Regions from separate parts of the Sorangium sp. So ce327 genome, predicted to be linked through region 3. Evidence: riboswitches for the same ligand, from Rfam matches in the RefSeq annotation. Region 3 holds a riboswitch; each other region holds the start of a gene.
What was found. A riboswitch is a leader RNA that binds a small molecule or an ion and turns the genes downstream of it on or off. The one in region 3 is predicted to bind cobalamin.
Positions count from the first base shown of each region.

Region 1: another riboswitch for cobalamin. It lies ahead of WME95_RS21870 (TonB-dependent receptor); the one in region 3 lies ahead of WME95_RS01440 (energy-coupling factor ABC transporter permease).
Region 2: another riboswitch for cobalamin. It lies ahead of WME95_RS21855 (ribonucleoside-diphosphate reductase subunit alpha); the one in region 3 lies ahead of WME95_RS01440 (energy-coupling factor ABC transporter permease).

Region 1 covers NZ_CP150330.1:5,819,571-5,827,121, forward strand. Annotated here, with positions in the region: gene WME95_RS21865 (hypothetical protein) at 1-868, opposite strand, end outside; gene WME95_RS21870 (TonB-dependent receptor) at 862-2,940, opposite strand; cobalamin riboswitch at 3,099-3,325, opposite strand; gene dhbC (isochorismate synthase DhbC) at 3,568-4,836, shown strand; gene WME95_RS21880 ((2,3-dihydroxybenzoyl)adenylate synthase) at 4,833-6,503, shown strand; gene WME95_RS21885 (isochorismatase family protein) at 6,599-7,551, shown strand, end outside.
Region 2 covers NZ_CP150330.1:5,811,022-5,818,572, reverse strand. Annotated here, with positions in the region: gene WME95_RS21860 (ribonucleotide-diphosphate reductase subunit beta) at 1-358, opposite strand, end outside; gene WME95_RS21855 (ribonucleoside-diphosphate reductase subunit alpha) at 418-2,880, opposite strand; cobalamin riboswitch at 3,133-3,340, opposite strand; gene WME95_RS21850 (NAD-dependent protein deacetylase) at 3,468-4,334, shown strand; gene WME95_RS21845 (prolyl hydroxylase family protein) at 4,369-4,944, opposite strand; gene WME95_RS21840 (helix-turn-helix domain-containing protein) at 5,068-7,551, shown strand, end outside.
Region 3 covers NZ_CP150330.1:374,910-382,460, reverse strand. Annotated here, with positions in the region: gene WME95_RS01445 (enoyl-CoA hydratase/isomerase family protein) at 38-865, shown strand; cobalamin riboswitch at 2,036-2,245, shown strand; gene WME95_RS01440 (energy-coupling factor ABC transporter permease) at 2,344-3,057, shown strand; gene WME95_RS01435 (hypothetical protein) at 3,054-3,395, shown strand; gene WME95_RS01430 (CbiQ family ECF transporter T component) at 3,385-4,134, shown strand; gene WME95_RS01425 (energy-coupling factor ABC transporter ATP-binding protein) at 4,131-4,952, shown strand; gene WME95_RS01420 (CbiX/SirB N-terminal domain-containing protein) at 4,928-6,115, shown strand; gene WME95_RS01415 (TetR/AcrR family transcriptional regulator) at 6,263-6,973, shown strand; gene WME95_RS01410 (ABC transporter ATP-binding protein) at 6,970-7,551, shown strand, end outside.

The DNA.
Region 1 (7,551 bases), 5.4 Mb from region 3:
CCGGGGGCGAGGTGCGAGCGTCGTAGATCACGACGTCGCTCGTCGCCGGATCGTACTCCATCGCCTCGGCGTCGAAGCGGCTCGAGCAAGCGACCGCCAGCCGCTCTCCCGAGGGCGACACGGCGAGACGCCCGCAGCCGTAGAGCCCCTGCACGTCGACCGTCCATGTGACAGCGGCCTCCGCCGGCGAGACGCCAACGAAGCGCCCTTCACCCACGGTCGAGAGGTCCGCGGCGAGCCGGCCGAGGGCCACGACAACGTCGTCACCGACGCGCGCCATCCCCGACGGGCGCGGCAGGAGCCCCTCTTCCTCCTCCGGCAGGGCGATGCGCCCGACGATGGAGTACTCCTTCGTGTCGACGATCAGGAGATCGCCGCCCTCGTCGAACGGCTCCACGCCCGGGCTCGGGTTGCTCCCGTAGCGCGACACGAGCGCGCGGTCCGCCCCCACCTCGATGTAGTCCTGAGGGTTCGACTCGAACCCCTGCCCGACCGGGAGCTGCGCGAGGACCGCGGCGGTCTCGAGATCCATCCAGGTGATCACGTTCGTGCCGAACCGATCGAGCAGGACCACGCGGCCGGACGGCGGCGCCGCCCTCGGGACGTCGACGTCGCCGGACAGCGCGAGGCTGAGCCCCGGCTTCGCCGCGCCGCTCGACACGAAGGAGGGCGACAGGGTGGTCCCGTCGAGCTCCGACACAGCGATGTTCGTCGACTGGTAGTCGCTCGTCACGATGACCACGCCGCCCTCACACGCGTCGCCGTCGCCGCCGCCGTGGACGCCGCCCGTCGACGGCGGCGGCGAATCCACGTTGCACCCGAGGATCGGAATCGAGATCGCGAACGCAAACAGACTGATCTTCACCATGTTGACTCCAGTGTGAAAAACACGCTCCGCCCCGGGAGCGGAAACCCGACGACATCCGTGCGCCGCGCGTCCAGGAGGTCCGCGACGCGACCTCTCACCGCGAGGTGCCCGCCGAGCCACCTCGCCTCCGCGTCGAGGTCGAGGGTCGCTTGCTCCGCGATCACGCCGAGCCCGGCGGGATCGGCGTACCGGCTCGACTGGTACACGGCCCGGATCTCGCCCGACGCGCCCGAGAACACGGCGCCGCCCGGGCGCTTCCACTCGGCGTGCAGGCGCGGCGCGACGACGAGGCGCGAGCGGAACGGGAGGAGGTCGTTCCTGGTCGTCCGCCCCGGCGTCGTGTCCCGCGGATCGAGCAGCGTCGCCGCGATCTCGGCGCGGAGGAACGGGGTCACCTCGACCCCGGCCAGCAGCTCCGCGCCCACGACGCGGGCGCGGCCGACGTTGTACGGGCTCACGTAGCCCTGACCGGACTTCTCGTACGCGACGAGCCCGGAGACCGCGCTCCCGAACGCGAACACGTCGAGGAAGGCGCCGCGCAGCACGGCGCCGCGCCCCGTCTGCGCCCGGATCCCGGCCTCGATCGTGGCGCCCGACTCCGGCTCGAGCGCCGCGTTGCCGTGGACGACGCCGGAGACGCCGTACACCTCGCCGAGCGTCGGGACGCGGACGTAGCGGCCCACGGTCGCGAGGAGCCGGAGCCTGTCGCTCCCCGCCTCCACGCCGACCCGCCCGGTCGGGACGAGCACGTCGCAAGGGCGCTCCCGGTCCGCGCCGGTGGCGTGGCACTCCCCGCTCGCGAGGGCGTGCAGCGCGAGCCCCTCGCCGAGGCGCGCCTCCGCGGTGACGGCGCCGCGCGCGAACGAGCGCCGCGACCGCGCGAGCGGGACGTCGTCCGGCGCGCGTGAGATGCCCTCGCGCGCGACCGAGAGCACGGGCCGCACCCGGAGCCGGTCGGCGAAGGAGAGCGTTGCCCCGAGCGTCTGCTCCAGGCGGCGGCCGGCGAGGCGGAGCTCAGGCGTCTGCAGCGCGAGCTCGAAGAGGGGGTCGTGGACCTCCGACCGCGCCTCGATGAACGAGGTGCGCGCCTCGAGCGTGTGCTGCGCCTCTCCGCCGAACGGCACCCGCGCCGCGACGGACGTCAGCGCGCGCCGCGACTCCCCCCGCGCCTCGCGGGACGGCAGGAGCGCGAGCCTCGGCACGCCCTGCTCGCGGCCTGTGCCGTTCGCGATCACGTCGACGATCGCGCCGCCGCCGAGCTCGACGCGCGCGAGCGCCCACGCGTCGATCGTGCGCACGTCGGCGTTCTGCCGGCGCTCCACGGTGTCGTCGCTCTCGTCGAAGAGCGTCCCGCCATCGTTGACGAACGTGTAGCGGTTCTCCGCGGCCTCGGCGCTCACCCCGACGATCGCGCTCACCGGGCCCGCGCTGGCGCCGGCGAACGCCCACCCGCGCCGCGCGCCGAGCGAGCCCGCCATGGCGCCCACGCCGGCCGTCGTCCGGGAAGGCCGCCGCGGCTCGAAGAAGATCGCGCCGCCGGGGCCGAGGCGGTCGGCCTCGATGGGCGCGTGGCCGCGGTAGATCTCGATGCGCTCGATGAGCCAGAGGGGCACGAGGGAGAGGTCCGCCGTCCCCACGACGTCGTCGTTCAGGCGGACGCCGGCGAGGTACACCGGCGTCTGCGTGGCGGTCGCCCCCCGGAGGGCCGCTGTCGCCGGCCCGCCGAAGCCGCCCGACTCGATGATGAGGACGCCCGGCTGCGTGCGGAGCACGTCCGCCGCCCCGAGCCCCGCGCCGGTGAGGCGCTCGCGGCCCAGCACCGATCCCGCGACGGACCTGTCCTTGGGCGGCGCGGGCGCGCGCAGGCGATCCCCCTCGACGCGCACCTCCAGCGGGTCTGCACCCGGCGGAGCGGCAGCGGGATCACCCCCCTGCTCGGTCTCCGGCCTGCGCGGATCGTCGGCGCGGGCGGCAGGCGAGGCTGCCACGGCGCTGCAGGCGGCGAGCGAGAGCCAGCACGCCGCGCCGGCGCTCTGGCGCCGACGCGACCGACGATCAGAGGAATCAACCATTCACGCGCCGCCTGCCCGCGTCGACCCAGCGCTGCTCCGGGTGAGCTGAGAGCCGAAGCGAGGGGGCTGGTGACGGGCCACGGCACCGCGCGCGAGCGAGGTGGTCGAGAGCCTGGACGCCTTCCCCTCGAAGGCTCAGGTCAGCGCGCGCCAGAGCACCGGCGCGCGCACCTTCGGCAGGTCTTCGGACTCACGGGCGCTGCGGCCGTCGCCGGTCGCTCTCCTACACATCACCGCTTCCCGGGCTGCTCTGGTGCATGCCCAGTGCTTCTTGGTGATGGTCGTTCCCGTTCACCGCTGCGGGGGCAGTCCCGGATTCTCACCGGGTTCCCTTTTCAGCTCGCCAGGGGATGGCCGGACGAGCACCGATGGCGGGGCGACTCGTCGCACCCGCCACGCAGGATGTCAACGCTGAAGCGAAGGCCCGGAGCGCCCCGTCCGCGAGCCCACCGGCGACGCACACCCGAGACAGAATCGGGAGTCCCTTGACAGTCTTGCACGCGCGTGCCATGAGTTACTTGAAACTGATTTTCTTTATCAGTTGTTAGAGACGAGCGGCCCGAGACCTGACGTCCAGCGCCCGATGACCTGAGCCCACGTGGCTCTCGACGCCCATCGGAGCTGAATGTGACGAGTTCCATCTCGATACCGGCCTCTGTCGGGCTGCCCGCGGTGAACGCAGGGCAGCTGTTGAAGCAATACACCCCTGAGTCGGCGTTCTTCTTCGCGTCGCCGACACGCACGCTCCTCGCGCAGGGCGTACACGACATGATCCTCGAGCCGAACGGCGCGGATCAGGGCGATCGCCTCGCGGACCGCGTCACGAGGGTGCTCGCGTCGGCGTCGAGGGCCGGCGCCGGCCAGGGCTTCCCCATGGTGGTCGGCGCGGTGCCGTTCAACAGCACGTCGCCGGCGCACCTCATCGTGCCGAGGGCGATCCAGAGCGCGGGCCCGCTCAACCCCACGTCGGAATCGCCGCGGTCGCACCTGCCGATCACCATCCAGGAGCTGCGCCAGGTCCCCGAGCCCCGCGACTACGTGCGCGGCGTCGAGACGGCGGTGGGCCTGATGCGGTCCGAGGCGCTGAGCAAGGTGGTCCTCTCCAGGATGCTGGAGATGGTCCTGCGAGAGCCGGTCGATCTCCGCCTCGTCCTCCAGCGCCTCTCGCAGCAGAACCGGAACGGCTACACCTTCGCCGCCAACCTCTCGGATCCCACGGCGGGGCTCTCCAGCTCCGAGCGCGGCGTCTCGACCTCGCGCGCGCGGACGCTCATCGGCGCGAGCCCGGAGCTGCTCCTGTCCCGCTCCGGGCTCCGGGTGATCGCCAATCCGCTCGCCGGCTCCGCGGTCCGCAGCCCCGACCCCGACGAGGACCGCCGGCGGGCGATCGCCCTGCTCGCGTCCGAGAAGGACCGGCACGAGCACGCGATCGTCGTCGACGCCGTCGCCGCCGCGCTCCGGCCGTTCTGCCGGCGCCTGAGCGTCCCCGACGAGCCCTCGCTCACGCAGACCCCGACGCTGTGGCACCTGTCGAGCCGGCTCACCGGGGAGCTGCGCGATCTCTCGATCTCCTCGATGAAGCTGGCCACCGCGCTGCACCCGACCCCCGCCGTGTGCGGATACCCCACGGACCGCGCCCGCGAGGCCATCGGGGCGATCGAGCGGTTCGATCGCGGGTTCTTCACGGGGCTCGTGGGCTGGTCCGACGCGAGCGGCGACGGCGAGTGGGCGGTCGTCATCCGCTGCGCCGACGTCGCCGGCCGGGCGCTCCGCCTCTATGCCGGGGCCGGCATCGTCATCGGCTCGAACGGCGAGCACGAGCTCGCCGAGACCACCGCCAAGCTCGGGACCATGCTGAACGCGCTCGGCCTCAACCAGGCGCCGGAGAGGGCATGATCGCTCCGGAGGAGAGCCGGCAGGCGCCCGCGGAGGCGCGACCGCAGGCGCTCGACGGCTGGACTCCGTGGCCGGCCGAGATGGCCGATCTCTACAGGCGCGCCGGCTACTGGCGCGGCGAGACCTTCGGGCACCTGCTCCGCGAGCGGGCCGCGCGGCACCCGGATCGGATCGCGCTCGTCAGCGGCGATCGCCGGCTGAGCTACGGGGAGCTCGATCGGCGCGCCGATCGCCTCGCCGGGGGCCTGCTGCACCTCGGGCTCCGGCCGGGGGATCGCGTCGTCGTCCAGCTCCCGAACATCGCGGAGTTCTTCGAGGTGTGCTTCGCGCTGTTCCGGCTCGGGGCGCTCCCCGTGCTGGCCCTGCCCGCGCACCGGCGCGCCGAGATCGCGTATTTCTGCGAGCACACCGAGGCGGTCGCGTACGTCATCGCCGACCGGGACGGCGGGTTCGATTACCGCGCGCTGGCGAGCCAGATCCGGCGCGACGTCAGGACCTTGCGGCACGTGCTCGTGGCCGGCGAGCCGGGCGAGCACACAGCGCTCTCCGCCCTGGATCGGGAGCCCGTGGAGCTCCCGGAGCCCGCCGCGGGGGACGTCGCCTTCTTCCAGCTGTCCGGCGGGAGCACCGGCGTACCGAAGCTCATCCCGCGGACGCACGACGACTACCTCTACAGCGTGCGGGCCAGCGCGGAGATCTGCGGGCTCGACGAGGGCAGCGTCTACCTGGCCGTCCTCCCCGTCGCGCACAACTTCACGCTCAGCTCACCCGGGAGCCTGGGCGTGCTCCACGCCGGCGGCCGCGTTGTGCTCTGCCGCCGCCCCAGCCCGGACGAGGCGTTCCCGTGGATCGAGCGGGAGCGGGTCACGCTGACCGCGCTCGTGCCGCCGCTGGCCTCGGTCTGGGTGGAGTCGGCCCGGACGGCGCGGCACGACCTGTCGAGCTTGAAGGTGCTCCAGGTCGGCGGCGCCAGGCTCTCCACGGAGGTCGCGCGCCGCGTGGGGCCGACCCTGGGCTGCAAGGTGCAGCAGGTGTTCGGGATGGCGGAGGGGCTCGTCAACTACACCCGCCTCGACGACCCCGACGCGATCGCGCTCGAGACGCAGGGGCGGCCCATCTCGCCCCACGACGAGGTCCGCGTCGTGGACGACGACGACCGCGACGTCGAGCCCGGGCAGGTCGGTCACCTGCTCACGCGGGGGCCCTACACGATCCGCGGCTATTACAGGGCCGACGCGCACAACGAGAAGGCGTTCACGCGCGACGGCTTCTACCGCACGGGCGATCTCGTGCGGCGGACCCGAGAGGGCTACCTCGTCGTGGAGGGCCGCGCCAAGGATCAGATCAACCGCGGCGGCGAGAAGATCGCGGCCGAGGAGGTCGAGAACCACGTCCTCGCGCATCCGGCGGTGCGCGACGCGGCGCTCGTCGCCATGCCGGACTCGCACCTCGGCGAGCGATCGTGCGCGTTCCTCGTGGCCCGCGGGCAACCGCCGCCGGCGAGGGAGATCAGCGCCTTCCTGCGCGAGCGCGGCGTCGCCCAGTTCAAGGTGCCCGATCGCATCGAGTGGCTCGACGCCCTCCCGACGACGAGCGTCGGCAAGGTGGACAAGAAGGCGCTCCGCCGGTGGATCGCCGACAGGCTCGCGCAGGGCGCGCGCGCCTGAGAGGACAGCGCGGGCCCAGGCGGCGCAGCGACGCCCGCGGCCCGTTCCATCGACAGGAGCGCTGCGACCAGAAGAGAGAGAAGAGAGGAACGATCATGGCCATCCCCCGCATCCAGACCTATCGCATGCCACGAGCCGACGAGCTCCCGGAGAGCCGGGTGTCATGGCGGCCGGACCCGGGGCGCTCCGTCCTCTTGATCCACGATATGCAGGAGTATTTCCTCGGCTTCTACGACGCGAGCGCGTCCCCGATGGTCGAGCTGATCGCCCATGCCCGCCTGCTCCGGGAGCGGTGCGCGGCGAGCGGGATCCCGGTCGTCTACACGAAGCAGCCCGCCGAGCAGACGAGGGCCCAGCGCGGTCTGCTGACGGATCTCTGGGGGCCCGGGCTGACGCAGCAGCCCGACAAACACGAGATCGTGCGCGAGCTCGCGCCGGGAAGCGCCGACACCGTGCTCACCAAGTGGCGGTACAGCGCCTTCCAGCGAACGGAGCTCCTGGATCTCATGCGCCGGTGGGGCCGCGATCAGCTGATCGTGTGCGGCGTGTACGCGCACATCGGGTGCCTGCTGACCGCGTGCGAGGCGTTCATGAACGACGTCCAGCCGTTCCTCGTGACCGACGCGACCGCCGATTTCTCCCGGCAGCAGCACGACATGGCCATCGCCTACGTGGCGCAGCGGTGCGGCGTCGCGCTGCCGACGAGCGACGTCCTGGCCGCGCTCGCGCCCCGCGAGCGGACGAGCGCCCCGCAGCGCGACGCGGCGGCGCCGGCGCAGGCGCCGCTCAGCGCGACGCAGGACCGGGCGCCGTGGGTCGAGCGTCTGCGCGGCGACGTCGCCGAGGTCCTCGACCAGCTCCCCTCGGCGATCTCCGATCGCGACAACATCCTCGATCTGGGGCTCGACTCGATACGGCTCATGACGCTCGTCGAGCAGTGGCGCGCCGCGGGGATCGACGTCGCGTTCGTGGACCTCGCCGAGCTGCCGACGCTCGGGCACTGGTGGGAGCTCCTGTCGACCCGGCTGCCGCGCGAGGCGAGGCCAGC
Region 2 (7,551 bases), 5.4 Mb from region 3:
GGATCGAGGGGATGTTCTCGACGGCCGCGAAGGCGCGGTGACGGTCCTCGGGATCGGGGATGTACGTGTCGAGGAGCGTCAGATAGAACTGGACGTGGAGCGCCTCTTCGTAGAGCTGCCGTGACAGGTACATCCGCGCCTCCGGGGCGTTGATGTGCCTGTACAGGTTGAGCACGAGGTTGTTCGCCACGATGGAGTCCCCCGTGGCGAAGAACGCGACGAGGCGCTGCACGAGGTGCCGCTCCGCGTCGGTCATCTTCCGCAGGTCGCCCACGTCCGTGGAGAAGTCGACCTCCTCCACGGTCCACGTGTTCTTGATGGCGGAGCGGTACATCTCGAAGAAGGCCGGATAGGCCATCGGGCGCAGGGTGAGGCACTGGCCCGGATCGAGGAGGCGCGCGGGGCGGCTGACGCGGCTCACTGGCAGGCCTCGCAGGCCTCGGGGTTCTCGAGCGCGCACGCCACGTCCGCGGCCGCCTTCGCCGGCGCCGCCTCCACGGTCGCCTTGGTGATGCGCGTCGCGGGGCGCGATCGCAGGTAGTACGTCGTCTTGAGCCCCTTCTTCCATGCGTGGAAGTACATGCTCGAGAGCTGACCGATGGTGGGGTTCTCGATGAAGAGGTTCAGCGACTGGCTCTGATCGATGAAGGCCCCGCGATCCGCGGCCATGTCGATGAGCGAGCGCATCGGGATCTCCCACGCCGTCCGGTACACGGCGCGGAGCTGCTCGGGCAGCTCGTCCATGCCCTGGACCGAGCCCTCCGCGAGCTTGAGCCGGGCGCGCGCCGCGTCGTTCCAGGCGCCGAGCCGCTTGAGCTCCGCGACGAGGTAGCGGTTCATCTGCAGGAAGTCCCCCGAGAGCGTCTCGCGCTTGAAGAGGTTGGACACCTGCGGCTCGATGCACTCGTAGCAGCCCGCGATCGACGCGATGGTGGCCGTCGGCGCGATGGCGACGAGCAGCGAGTTCCTGAGCCCCTCGGCCTGGACGCGCGCGCGGAGCCCCTCCCAGCGCGCCGCGTCCTCCGGGACGGCGCCCCACGCGTCGAACTGGAGCTCTCCGCGCGCGGCGCGCGTCTCGTCGAACGCCGGGTGCGGCCCCTTCTCCGCCGCGAGGTCCGCGGACGTCGAGAGCGCGTGGTAATACACCTCCTCCGAGATCCGCCTGGAGAGCTCCCGCGCCGCCGGGGCGTCGAAGGGCAGGCGCATCTGGAAGAACACGTCCTGCAGGCCCATGAGCCCGAGCCCGACGGGCCGCCAGCGGAGGTTCGATCGCCTCGTCGAGGGGATGGGGTAGTAGTTGAGGTCGATGACGCGGTCGAGCTGGCGGACCGCGGTCCGCACCGTGCACGCGAGCTTCTCGAAGTCGAACGCGATCGCGCCGTCCGCCAGCGTGACCGTGTGGCGAGCGAGGTTGATCGAGCCCAGGTTGCAGACGGCCGACTCCTCGTTCGAGGTCACCTCCAGGATCTCGGTGCAGAGGTTCGAGAGGTGGACTACCCGGCCCGGCAGCGCCGTCTGGTTGCAGGCGCGGTTCGACTTGTCCTTGAACGTCATCCAGCCGTTGCCTGTCTGCGCGAGCGTGCGCATCATCCGCGCGTAGAGCTCGCGGGCCTTCATCGTCTTCTTGGCGAGGCCTGCCCGCTCGGCCTCGACGTACCGACGATCGAACTCCTCACCGTAGAGATCGGGGAGATCGCGCACGTCCTTCGGGTCGAACAGGCTCCATTCGCCGTCGGCCTCGACCCGCTTCATGAAGAGATCCGGGACCCAGCTCGCGAGGTTCAGGTTGTGCGTGCGCGCGGCCTCGTCGCCCGTGTTGTCGCGCAGCGAGAGGAACTCCTCGACGTCGGCGTGCCACGGCTCGAGGTAGACGCAGCAGGCGCCCTTGCGCTTGCCGCCCTGGTTCACGGCCGCGACGGACGCGTCGAGCGTCTTGAGCCACGGCACGATCCCGCTGGAGTGCCCGTTGGTGCTCTCGATGAGCGAGCCGCGCGAGCGCACCCGGTGGTAGGCGAGCCCGATGCCGCCCGAGAACTTCGAGAGCATCGCGACGTCGGTGTAGCGCTGGTAGATGGTCTCGAGGTGATCGTCCGGCGAGTCGAGCAGAAAGCAGCTCGAGAGCTGCTCGTGGCTCGTCCCGGAGTTGAACATCGTCGGTGAGCTCGGCAGGTAATCGAGCGACGAGAAGAGCCGGTAGAGCTCGATCGCCTGCGCCGCCGTCTCGGAGAGCGCGCACGCGATGCGCAGGAAGAACTGCTGCGGCGTCTCGATGACGAGGCGCGTCTCGGGGTGCTTCAGCAGGTAGCGGTCGTAGAGGGTCCGCAGGCCGAAGTACTCGAGCTCGTGATCGCGCCTCGGCTCGATGGCGTCGTTCAGCTTGCGGGCGTTCTGCGCCACGAAGCCGTGGAGCCGATCGTTGATGAGGCCCAGCCGCCGCCCCACGGCGATGGACTGCGAGAAGGCGTGGATCTCCTGATTGCGGACTTCCTTGTCGATGTACGTGGCGAGCAGGCGCGCCGCGAGCTTCGCGTACTGGGGCTCATCCGCGATGAGCGACGCCGCCGTCTGGATGGAGAGCTGGTCGAGCTCGCGCGTCGTCGCGCCGTCGTAGAGGCCGCTGATGGTCTTCGTCGCGACGCGGAGCGCGTCCACGTCGGACAGGGCCGCGCAAGAGCGGCTCACCGCCCGGACGATCTTGTTGACGTCCACGGGCTCGCTGGACCCGTTCCTCTTCTTCACCCGCATCGTCGTGTGCGGGGGCGCCTCCTCCGCGCCGGCGCTCGTCATGGCGGGCGCATCAGGTGCGTGGAGTGCGTGGCGTGCGTGGAGCGCGCGCAACGGCGCCGCGCCGTTGCTCTTCATCAACGGTTCGTTCAGCATGGCATCCTCCTCGTGCTCGTTCCGAGCGGTCCCGGACCGCTCGCGTCGATGCCGCGAGAGCGAAGAGGCCAGCCGATGCGCACGGGTGCGCCAGGCTCTTTGGAGGAGCCCTCGGACCGACCGCTCGCCCCCGCGGGCGAAAGGAAGACAGCGCGGGAGGGGGTCGGAACCGGGACAAGCGCGAGAGTCTGCGCCAGCTCGGACCTACCCGCCTCCCTCGAGGCTTCCAGGTCAAACCGGCGCCGGATGTCTCCCCAGCGCAGGATGTTGGCAGGTCTTCGGGCTCACGAGCGCTCCGGCTCTCGCCGGATTCCTACGGTCCACCGCTTCCCAGCCCGAGGGCCAGTGCTCGTCGTGGAGATCGTTCTCGCTTACCGCTGCGGGGCAGCCCCGGATTCACACCGGGTTCCCTTTTGAGCCCCGGGCCGAAGCCCGAGGCACCAACACGGGCACTACATATGGTGGTGCAGTGAGCCGGTCAAGCGAGATGTTGTGGGGGAGCTCCGTTGCTCGGTTGCTTGCGTGGTTACGCGGTCGACACACGCTGGCCTGGCGGTGCCCGCCGTGGCGGGCCACAACCCGGGCCTATGCCGCTCAGCGAAGCGCGTACGGCCGATCCGCTCGACGACCTCGTCGCGCTCCTGCGCGGCAAGCGGATCGTGGCGCTGACGGGCGCGGGGTGCAGCACCGAGTCCGGCATCCCCGATTATCGAGGGCCCGAGACGCGGCGCCGCGCGCGGAACCCGATCCAGGGGCGGGAGTTCTCCCGCTCGGCCGAGATCCGGCAGCGCTACTGGGCGCGCGCCGTGATCGGCTGGGAGCGTTTCTCCAGGGCCGAGCCGAACCCTGCCCACCGCGCCCTCGCGCGGCTGGAGCAGGCGGGGCAGCTCGATGGCCTCATCACGCAGAACGTCGACGGGCTCCACCAGGCCGCGGGCAGCCGCCGCGTCATCGAGCTGCACGGGACGCTCTCCGAGGTCGCCTGCCTCGCGTGCGGCGCGATGGAGCGGCGCGCCGCCCTCCAGGAGCGGCTCCTCGCCCAGAACCCCGGCTGGCTGCGCCTCGCGGCCGACGTCGCCCCCGACGGCGACGCCGACCTGCCCGCCGAGCACGTGGCGGGCTTCCGTGCGCCGCCGTGCCTCCGCTGCGAGGGGCCGCTCAAGCCGCGCGTCGTCTTCTTCGGCGAGAACGTGGCCCGGCCGATCGTCGACGCGGCGTTCGCGCTCGTGGACGCGGCGGACGCGCTCCTCGTCGTCGGCTCGTCGCTGGCGGTCTTCTCGGGCTACCGCTTCGTGCTGCGCGCCGCGCAGCGAGGCATCCCGATCGCCATGATCAACCTCGGCTCCGCGCGCGGCGAGGAGCTCGGCGCGCTGAAGATCGAGGCCCGCGCCGGCGAGGTGCTGCCGCGCCTCGCCGAGGCGCTCGGCGCCGGCGCGACCGCGGCGCCGCGCTGAGGCGCCGAGCGCCGGCGCACGCGCGGCGCTGGCATCACCCGCGCCGGTACATCACGTCGCTGCGGAGGACGTACTTGCTCCCCCGTGTCACGGCGGCGCCGCGGTGGAGCCGGCGGTGCTCGAACAGGAGCGCCATCCCGCGCCGCGGGGCGATGCTGCGGCCGCCCCAGAAATCGGTCGTGCCGCCCTCGAAGTCGTCGTTCAGGTAGACCATCGCGGTGAACAGGCTCCGCTCGCCGTCGGATCGCACGAACGACCCGTCGCCGTGCCAGTTGAAATATTCGCCCTCGGTGTAGCGATAGTAGCGGAAGCGCTCGTTCAGCCCGACGGCGCGGTGGAGGCCGAAGCTCGGCGGCATCCAGGGCGCGAGCCGCTCCCAGAGGTTCGCGGCGAGGCCCGGATCGTCGATCATGACGCGGCCGTTCCTGCGCACCTCGAGGTTGATCACCTCGCCGCCCCCGATCGGCGCCTGCTCGAAGCCTCGCGCCTCGGCGAGCGCGATGAAGCCCTCGCACTCCTCGGGCGACAGGACGTTCGTCACCGTGAAGATGCGGAGATCGTCGGTGTAGTCGGTGCACTGGGCGGTCCGTTCGGCGTGCAGGGTGCTCATGCGTGAAGCGTGGGTCCGGGCGGACCGGATCCGGAAGGGCGGGACCCGGGCAGGACCGGGCAGGACCGGGCAGCGCGGTGGACAGGAGAGCGCCGCATCGCCGATGATCGAGCGCTCGCACCGATGGCACGGGTCTCCAGGGCGGGCCGCAGCGCGGAGCCCGCGGTCCGCTTCAACCACACGCTCCTCCAGCGGGCGCGGCTCGATCTCGACCTGACGCAGGAGCAGGTCGCCGCGTCGATCGGCGTCGACGTGCGGACCTACCGCCGCTACGAGTCGGGCGCCGTCAACGATCCGCGGCTCGGCTTCTCGGTCCGGAGCCCGTCCCGGCGGCGCATCATCGAGCGGCTCGGCGCCGAGCTCGGGCTCGCCGAGGCGGAGCTGCTCGTCGTCGAGGCCGAGGCCGATGCCGCGCCGGCGGATCGCGCCGCAGAGGGAGCGGGTGCGGCGAGCCAGGCCGTGGAGGCGCCCGACGAGGCGGGGGAGGCGCTCGCGGGGGAGGAGAGGGCGCCCGCCGGGGCGGGGAGGGCGCCCGACGAGGAGGCAGGCGAGAAGGCGCCCGCCGGCGCGCCCGCGCCGTCGCAGGGAGCCGCCCCGGCGTGGCGCCCGCTGCACGCGCACACGCTCCAGCGAGCGCGGCACTTCGTCGGGCGCGCCGAGATCGTCGATCGGCTCGCCGCGTGGGCCGACGGCTCGCCGCCGTCCCCCCGGGTGATCGCGCTCCTCGGCGTCGGCGGGGCGGGCAAGACCGCGATCGCCGAGCGCTTCCTCCAGGGGCTCGGCGACGCCCCGCGGCCCGGCGGGGTGCTCGTCTGGAGCTTCTACGACGACCCCAGGACCGAGGCGTTCCTCGACCAGGCGGCGGCCTACTTCGCGCCGGGCGCGGGCGCCTCGGGCCCGGCGGCGCCGCGGCCTCAGGCGGCGCCCGGAGAGCAGCTCGCGCGGCTGAAGGAGGCGCTGGGGCAGGGGCCGCCGCACCTGCTCGTGCTCGACGGGCTCGAGACCGTGCAGGCCGAGGGGGGCGCAGGGCGCGCGCACGGCGAGCTCCACGACGCGCTCCTCCGGCGGCTGCTCTGCGCGATCGCGTCCGGGCTCGGCGGCGCGCGGGCGCTCGTCACGTCGCGCTTCGCGCTCGCGGATCTGTCCGCCTGGGCCGAGGGCGGGCTCGCGACGATCCGGCCCGAGCCGCTCTGCGAGGGCGACGCCGCGTCGCTCCTGCGCCGCTGGGGCATCCGCGGCGACGACGGCGCCCTCGGGGCGCTGTTCGAGACGACGGGAGGGCACGCGCTCTCGGTCGCCGTCGTCGGCTCCTACGTGGGCGCGTTCCTCGGCGGCGACGCGGGGCGGCTCTCCGCGGCGCAGGCGGCGCACCTCGCCGAGGCCGAGCAGGACGACGTCCTCGCCCGCCGCCTGAGCTCGGTGCTGTCGGCCTACGCGCGCGCGCTGCCGCCGGGCGAGCGGGACCTGCTCGCGCGCCTCTCGGTGTTCCCCGGCGGCGCGGGCGAGGAGGCGCTGCTCCAGCTGATCCGGGCCGGCGGCGAGATCGCGGGCGCCATGGCGGGGTGGGGCGCCGCGGAGCTCGCGCGCGGGCTCGCCCGGCTCGAGCGGCTGGGGCTCGTGTTCGCGGCGCGCCCGGGCGAGCGCTGCTACTCGACGCACCCCTTCGTGCGGCAGCACTTCAAGTCGCTGCTCGGCGTGCCACCGGAGCGCGTCCACGCCGCGGGGAGCGCCGCGCCGCCGCGCCTCGACGAGGCGCCGCGCCGGGCGCCGCGGGAACGCGAGGCCGTCGACGCGTACGAGGCCATCCTCACCGAGCTGCTCGGCGCCGGGCGCGCGGGCGAGGCGTACGACATCTACGCGCTCGCCCTCGGCGGCTTCGCGCACCTCGGGCTCAAGCTCGGCGACATGGCCCGCGGCGCCCGCATCCTGCGCGCGTTCGCCGGCGGCGACGACCCCCGCGGCATGCCGGCCTCGCTGCCCGCGCGGGTGCGCGCGTCGCTCGCGTACGACGCGGGGCTCTACGCGGGCGCGCTCGGGGATCTCGCGTTCGCCTGCGCCTGCTACGAGGCGCACAACGAGATCGCCGGGGCGCTCGCCGACCCGGCCCCGATCGCGACCGGCCTGCGCACGCTCGCGTACACGGAGCGGCTGCGGGGCGACCTGACCGGCGCGCGCCGCCTGCTCGAGCGGTCGGCCGAGATCGCCGGCGGCGCCGCGGGGAGCGCCCGTCGCGCCGCGGCCCACGTGGACCAAGTCCACGCCGTGCGCGCGCTGGCGCTGCTCGCCGCGGTGCTGCACGACCTCGGCGAGGTCGACGCGGCGGGCGAGCGCTTCGCGCGCCTGCGGGCGCTGGGCGACGCGCCGGTGGCGCGCCGCGCGCTCTGGGAGGCGGAGCACGCGCTCGCGCTCGGGCGCCGCGGCGAGGCGCGCGAGGCCACGGAGCGGAACATCGCCGAGTGCAGGCGGAGGGGATGGGAGGGGCACGTCGCGCACGGCCACACGCTGCTCGGCCTCGCGCTGCTGGACGGCGGCGAGGGCGGCGACGGCGACGTCGCGACGGCCGAGGCGCACCTCGTCGAGGCGCGCCGCTGGGCTGCCGCGACGGGC
Region 3 (7,551 bases):
GCTTCCCCCCGGCGCGGGGCGCTGCTAACCACGCTCCATGACCGCTCAAGAACAGCAGCCGGGGGCCCCTGCTCGCGGTACGCTCCAGTTCGTCGCCGTCGAGCGCGCGGATCACGTCGCCATCGTGACCATCCAGCGGCCCGACAAACTCAACGCCCTGAACCCCGCCGTCCTCGGCGAGCTCACCACGGCCTTCCGCGACCTCCTCGCGCCCGCCGACGGCAACGAGGTCCGCGCGGCGGTGCTGACCGGCGCCGGCAAGGCGTTCGTCGCCGGCGCCGACATCGCGGAGATGGCGGCCATGAACAGCATCGCCGCGAAACGGTTCGCCGACGCAGGCCACCGGCTCGCCGAGCTCATCGAGACTGCCCCCTTCCCCGTGATCGCCGCCGTCAACGGCTTCGCGCTGGGCGGCGGCTGCGAGCTCGCCCTCGCATGCGACTTCATCTACGCCGCCGAAGGCGCCAAGCTCGGCCAGCCCGAGGTGAACCTGGGCGTCATCCCGGGGTTCGGCGGGACCCAGCGGCTGCTGCGACGGGTCGGGCCAGGACGCGCGCGCGAGCTCGTCTATTCAGGAGACATGATCACCGCCCAGCAGGCGCTGTCGATCGGGCTCGTCAACGCCGTCTTCCCGGCGACCGAGCTCCTCGCGCGCGCCCGCGAGACCGCCCTCAAGATCGCCTCACGCGGGCCGCTCGCCGTCGCCGCCGCCAAACGCGTCCTCCTGCGCGGCGAGAGCCTCGACCTCGCCGCCGCCAACGAGCTGGAAGCCCAGGCATTCGCCGCGCTCTTCGGCAGCGAAGATCAACAGCTCGGAATGAAAGCGTTCCTGGCGAAATCGCAGGCCACATTCACGGGCAAGTGAAGGCTCGGGAGGCGCGAACCGCGCGCTCGACGGCAAAAAAAATACCGCGCATCACGCTGGAGGGGGGCCCAGAATGACCGCGGCAGGGACACCGCGCCGGAGTCTTGAACGTCCGCCACGGTGCGAAGAAAAAAGACCGCATGCGCTCCGGGCTGGGGGGTCCGCGCCGGTGCGCATGCGGTAGTCAGATTGTGGCATCCGCAAGCGCGTTGTCGATAACAAAGTGCAATGACTGCACGCCGAGCGAGCAGAGCGCTCCAGACACGAAGGCGGCCAGGCGGGCGCGCAACCCACACACACAAGCGCAGCGGGAATTCACGTTCGAGCCGGGCATACCCCTCCACCGGAGACAGCGCACAGCGCAGCGTTCGCCGTGCATTCCGAGACGAGCGAACACGAAATCCCTCATCTCTTCAATAAGAGATGCCACGAGGCAGCAGGCCGTACACCGGACGCCTGCTCCCGAGTAAAGAGCCCGGACGAACAAAGCACACTGCGGAAAGAACGCGCCGGCGCCTTGTATTCAAGCGCACGAGAGACCCCGCTCAGGCGCAGCCCGCGACAGGCGCTGCACCCGCACGGCGACAAAGTAAACAGGTTTTATCTAAGGGGGACATAATTCAAGACGTGTGCTCGACGACTCTTCGCGTGATGCGTCTGGGTCAATTTCTCGGCCTCGGCCATCGCATCACAGGGCCTCGATCGCTCGTCGGCGCGCCCATGTCTGCTCGATGGGGGCACCGACGGGCGCGCGGCGCGCCTCGGCAGTGATGGCTTCGTGCGCCCCGGCAGTGCCCGCGAGGGCGAGGCGTCCACCAGCGGCAGGCATCACCGCCGCACCAACGCCGCGGACGAGGGCGCGTGGCGGGCCGGAGCGCGCAAGGCGGAAGCTCGACCCCGGTCGACGCACCCGGGTTCGCCCGGTCCGCGCGCCCGGGGTCCGCACCCCGGTACGCGCCCGGCTCGCGTGATCGCGCCGCCTGGATACGTGGGCCGACGCGCGGGGCACCGCGCGCGAGGCGGAGCTGGCCCGCGCTCGACGGGGAGCTCGTCCGACACGCCATGCCAGATGCAGCGCCCGCTGAGCGCCTCCTCCGCGAAGCGCCTCCTCCGCGATCGGGGCGCGACGTCCTTGACGCCGGGCACGAAACGGGATTACCGAGCACCGGCCTGACAATCCATTCCTCGGGTGCCCTCCGGGGCATAACAGGGAAGCCGGTGCAAAACCGGCGCGGTCCCGCCACCGTGAGTGGGGAGCTGCCTCCGAAGACCACTGGGCCTCATTTAGGAAGAGGCCTGGGAAGGTGGACGCAGCGCTGGGAGCTCGATCAGCTCCCTGAACCCATGAGCCGGGAGACCTACCCGAGCCTCCCACGAGGTGCAGCTTGCGCACGTCTTCGTGGCGTTCGGGTGCGGACTTCACCCGGAGCGCCGAAATCGGTCTTCACGGCCGCGCATTGTCGATCGCCGCCGTGTCCCTGGGGACGCTCCTCGCGCCCCGGCCCGCGGCCGCGATGCACCTCGCGGAAGGCGTCCTGCCGCTCGGCTGGTGCGCCTTCTGGAACGCGCTCGCCCTGCCCTTCGTCGCGATCGCCCTCCACCTTCTCCGGCGCCGCACCGAGCAGGACGCCTTCTACAAGCCGTTCGTCGGCCTCATCGCGGCCGCCGTCTTCGCGATCTCGTGCATGCCCGTGCCGGTGCCGACCGCCGGGACCTGCTCCCACCCGTGCGGCACAGGGCTCGCGGCGGTGCTCATCGGCCCCTGGATGACCGTCCTCGTCACCGTGGTGGCGCTCCTTATCCAGGCCCTCTTCCTCGCGCACGGCGGCCTCACCACGCTCGGCGCCGACGTCGCGTCGATGGGCATCGCGGGCGCCTTCACCGGATATTTCGCCTTCCACCTCGCGCGGCGCTGCGGCGCGAACCTCTGGGTCGCGGGGTTCCTGGCGGGCGTGACGTCGGACTGGGCAACCTACGCCACCACGGCGCTCGCGCTCGCGCTCGGGCTCTCGGGCGAGGGGTCGGTGACGTCCATGTTCACGGGCGTCGCCCTGGCCTTCGTCCCCACCCAGCTGCCGCTCGGCTTGCTCGAGGGCGTCATGACCGCGGGGGCGCTCGCCTTCCTGCGCGCCCGGCGGCCCGACATCCTGGACCGGCTCCAGGTCGTCCGGCTCGCCCCGGGGGCGTCGTGACGCGGCGGCTCGGACAGCGCCCGCTGCCAGCGCCGCTCGCGCGGCGCGCGTGCGCGGCAGCGCTCCGGCTCGCCGCTTCCCTCTGGCTCGCCGCCTGCGGCAATGCGTCCTGGGACGGCGTCGACGAGGCCGTGGTGCGCCGCGTCGCCGAGGACGCAGGGCGCCACGACACGGGGCCGCTGTTCGCGGGCCTCGAGGGCGACCTCCTGCTCTTCGCGTTCCTCTGGGCCGGGCTCCTCGCCGGCTTCGCCCTCGGCTATTTCTCGCGCGTGCTCTTCGTCGAGCGCGCGGGCGCGCCCGCGGTCAAGGCCGGCGGCCAAGGCCTCCGTGCGGACTGACCCGCCCCCGCGGCTCCGCGACGTGGACGCCCGGCTCCGCCTCGGGGCCGCCGTGGCGGCGTGCTGCGTCGCCGCGGGCGCGCGCTCGCCCGTCACGCCGGCCGCGCTGCTCCTCCTCGCGTGCGCGGCCCTCCGCCTCCAGGGCACGCCGGCGCGCGCCGTCCTCCGCGCCGCCGCGCCCGCCGCGTGGATCGGAGCGGTCGCGGCGGCGCTCGCGCTCGCGCTCACGCCGGGAGCGCCGCTCCTCCCCGGCGCGCCGTTCCCCGTCGACGCGATCACGGCCGAGGGGGCCCGCCGCGCCGCGGCCATCGGCGCGCGCGTCCTCGCGGCGGCCGCCGTGCTCCGGTGGCTCGCCGGCGCCGCAGCGCCCGCCGAGATCGAGGCGGCGCTCGCCGGGCTCGGCGTCCCCGCGGCCCTCGTCGAGCTGCTCGCGCTGACCCGACGCTTCGCCGGCGTGCTCCAGCGCGCGGCCGACAGCGCGTGGAGCGCCGCCGCGCTCCGCGGCGGGTTCACCCGCCCCGGGGCCGCCGCGCGCTCGGCCGGCGCCGTCGCGGGCGTCGTGGCGCTCCGGACGCTCGAGCGCTCCGAGAGCGCCGCGCTCGCGATGCAGCTCCGCGGCTACCAGGGGAAGCTCCCCGTCGCCGACCGAAGGACGAGCGCGCCCGCCGCGAACGTCGCGTTCGCCGCCGCCGCCCTCGCGGCCCTCGGGCTCAGCGTCGCCGCGGGAGAGGCCGGATGATCGCGCTGCGCGCCCCCCGGCTCGGCTACCGGCGCGGCGAGCCCGTGCTGCGCGACGTGCGCCTCGACGTCGGCGAGGGCGAGTCCGTGGCGGTGCTCGGCGGCAACGGCGCCGGCAAGACAGCGCTGCTCCGGACGCTCGTCGGGCTGCTCCCGGCGCCCGGCGGCGACGTCGAGATCGCGGGCCGCCGCGTGGGCTCGCCCTCGGACGCCGTCGCCGCGGGCGCCGCGCTCGTGCTCCAGGACCCGGACGACCAGCTGCTCGGCGCGACGCTCCTCGACGACGTCCTGTTCGGCCCGCGAAACCTCGGCCTGCCCGCGCCCGAGGCGCGCCGCCGCGCCGAGGCGGCGCTCGCCGCCGTGCAGATCGCCCACCTCGCCGACCGGGCCATCGAGGCGCTGAGCTTCGGCGAGCGCAAGCGCGCGTGCATCGCCGGGATGCTGGCGATGCGGCCGCGGGTGCTGCTGCTCGACGAGCCGACCGCGGGGCTCGACCCGGAAGGCGAGCTCGCCCTGTGCCAGACGCTGCGCGCGCTCTCCGAGCAGCAGGGGACCACGCTGGTCACCGCGACCCACGCGGTGGATCTCGTGCCGCTCTTCGCCTCGCGCGCTGTCTTGCTGGGCGACGGCCAGGTCCTCGCGGACGGGCCGCCGCGGGAGGTGTTCGCGCGGGGGGAGCTCCTCGCGCGGGCGCGGATGCGGCGGCCGTGGGTCGCCGAGCTCTGGACCCGGATGAGCCCTCTGCCGCCGCGGGGCGGCGCGGGCCTCCCGCTCACCCTGGAGGAGGCGCTCGCGTGCATGACGACGGTCTCCTGCTGATCGGCCACGGCAGCCGCGACGCCGCGTCGAACGCCGAGTTCGAGGCGATCGTGGCCGATTACGCCGCGGCGCGGCCCGAGATCGCCGTGCAGCACGGCTACATCGAGCTCGCGACGCCTCACCTCGCCGACGCGCTCGCGGCGCTCGCGGCGCGGGCGTCCCGCGTGGCGGTCGTGCCGCTCTTCCTGTTCGCGGCGGGGCACGTGAAGAACGACATCCCGCTCGCGCTCGAGCGGGCGCGGGCCGCGCACCCGGGGGTGCGCTTCTCGGCGGCGCGGCCGCTCGGCGTGCACCCGGCGCTCGCCGAGCTCGCGTTCGAGCGCGCCGCGACCGCGCTGCCGGCCGACCCGGCGGCGCGGGCCCGGTCGGCGCTCGTCGTCGTGGGGCGCGGGTCGAGCGACCCCGACGCGAACGGCGATTTCTGCAAGACGGCGCGCCTCATCGGCGAAGGCCGCGGGCTCCAGCTCGTCGAGCCGACCTTCATCGGCGTCACCCGGCCCTCGGTCGAAGAGACGCTGGAGCGGGTCGCGCGGCACCGGCCGGAGCGCGTCGTGGTGGTCCCCTACTTCCTCTTCGCCGGGCGGCTCATGACGAAGCTCGCCGAGCAGGTCGAACGCTTTTCATCGACGTACCCGTGGATCCGGGCGTCGCTCGCGCCGCACCTCGGCCGGTCGAGCGCGCTCGCGGGCCTGATCGACGAGCGCGCGCGCCAGGCGCTCGCCGGCGAGGCGCCGCTCCCCTGCGACACGTGCATGTACCGCACCGCGCTGCCGGGGCTCGCCCGGGAGGTCGGCGGGCTCAAGGCGATGCTCTACAGCGTGCGCCACACGCTCACGCACACGCAGGCGTCGAACCACCCGCACGCCCACCGCTCGCTGCGCAAGCACGTGCTCGTCTGCGGCAACGCCGACTGCGTGGACCGCGGCAGCCTGGCGCTCCTCGAGTCGGTGCGCCGGCTCGTGAAGCAGGCCGGCCAGCAGCAGCAGATCCGCGTGACGAGGACGTCGTGCATGGGGCGCTGCGGCGAGGGGCCGACGGTCGCCGTCTACCCCGACGGGGTCTGGTACCGCGGCGTCCGCGAGGAGGACGCGAAGGACCTCGTCGAGGAGCACCTGCTCGGCGACCGGCTGGTGGCCCGGCTCGTCGACGACATCATGCAGTGAGGCGCGGCGCCGGGCGCCGCCTCGAGCGTGGATCGCCGACGCGCGGAGCCTCCCCCGCAGCCCGCGCGCCACCTCGGCCGTCGTGGTCCCCTGCCCACGTCCCGCGCCAGAGCCGCCCGAGTTGACTCATATGCCCAATTCAGTCATATGAGTTCTGTGCCCGTCCGCCGCCCCGACAGACCCCGCGACCCTGCGCGGCGCACCAGGATCCTCGACGCCGCGAAGCGCCACTTCGTCGAGCGCGGCTTCAAGGGCACCAACCTCGACGCCGTCGCCGCCGAGGCCGGCTGCGCAAAGGGCGCCCTCTACCTCGAGTTCGCCGACAAGGAGTCCCTCCTGCGCGAGGTGGTGGAGCAAGCGTTCGCCACGATCCGCGCGCGCTTCGCCGCCGAGGTGCTCGGCCTGGAATCCCCGCTCGATCGCCTCGTCGCGACCCTCCGCTTCGCTTACCGACAGCAGGCGGCCGAGCCGCTCTTCGGCAAGCTCCTCCGCGAGGATCCCGACCTCCGCGCGCTCCGCCCGCTCGACGACGCCGCGAGCGCCGCCGCCGCGAAGGCGCAGATCGCCCAGATCAACGGCTGGGTCGACGAGGGCATCGCGCGCGGGGAGATCCGGCCCGACGTCGATCGCGACGCGATCCCCTTCGTCCTCGGCGTGCTGCGCTTCGCGCCCCAGCACCTCGGGCTGATCACGTCGTTCTGCGCCTTCGCCGGCGAGCGCACGCTCGACGCGATCGCCGACATCTTTCGCGCCGGCCTGGCCGCGCGTCCTGCAGCGCCCCCCACGGAGACGACCTCCACGACGGCGATCCCCACGGAGCAGCGCGCGACCGCGTCGCGCGCAAGGAGCAAGCGATGAACCAGGCGATCGAGGTGAACGCGCTCGGCAAGCGCTTCGCGAAGGTCACGGCCGTCGAGGGCGTGAGCTTCAGCGTCGCGGCCGGCGAGATATTCGGCTTCATGGGGCACAACGGCGCCGGCAAGACCACGACGCTGCGCATGCTCCTCGGCCTGACCCGGCCCACCGCGGGCACCGCGCGCGTGCTCGGGCGCGACGTCGTCCACGAGACGCTCGAGGTCCGGCGGAACGCGGGTTACCTGCCCGCGTCGTACTCGCTGCCCCCCGACATGACGGCGCGCGGCTTCCTCCACTACATCGCCGCGATGTTCGCGCTGCCCGGCGACGTCGCGGCCGCGCGGGCCGGCGCCCTCCTGCGCCGCTTCGGGCTCGAGCGCGAGGCGGACCGCCCCCTGCGCGGCTTCTCCACCGGCATGGCCCAGAAGGTCGGCATCGCCCAGGCGCTGATCAACGAGCCCGCGGTGCTCCTGCTCGACGAGCCGACCTCTGGGCTCGATCCCCTCGGCCGCCACGAGCTGCTCGAGGTGCTCCGCGCGCTCGCGCGCGAGCGCGGCGTCACCATCGTGTTCTCGTCGCAC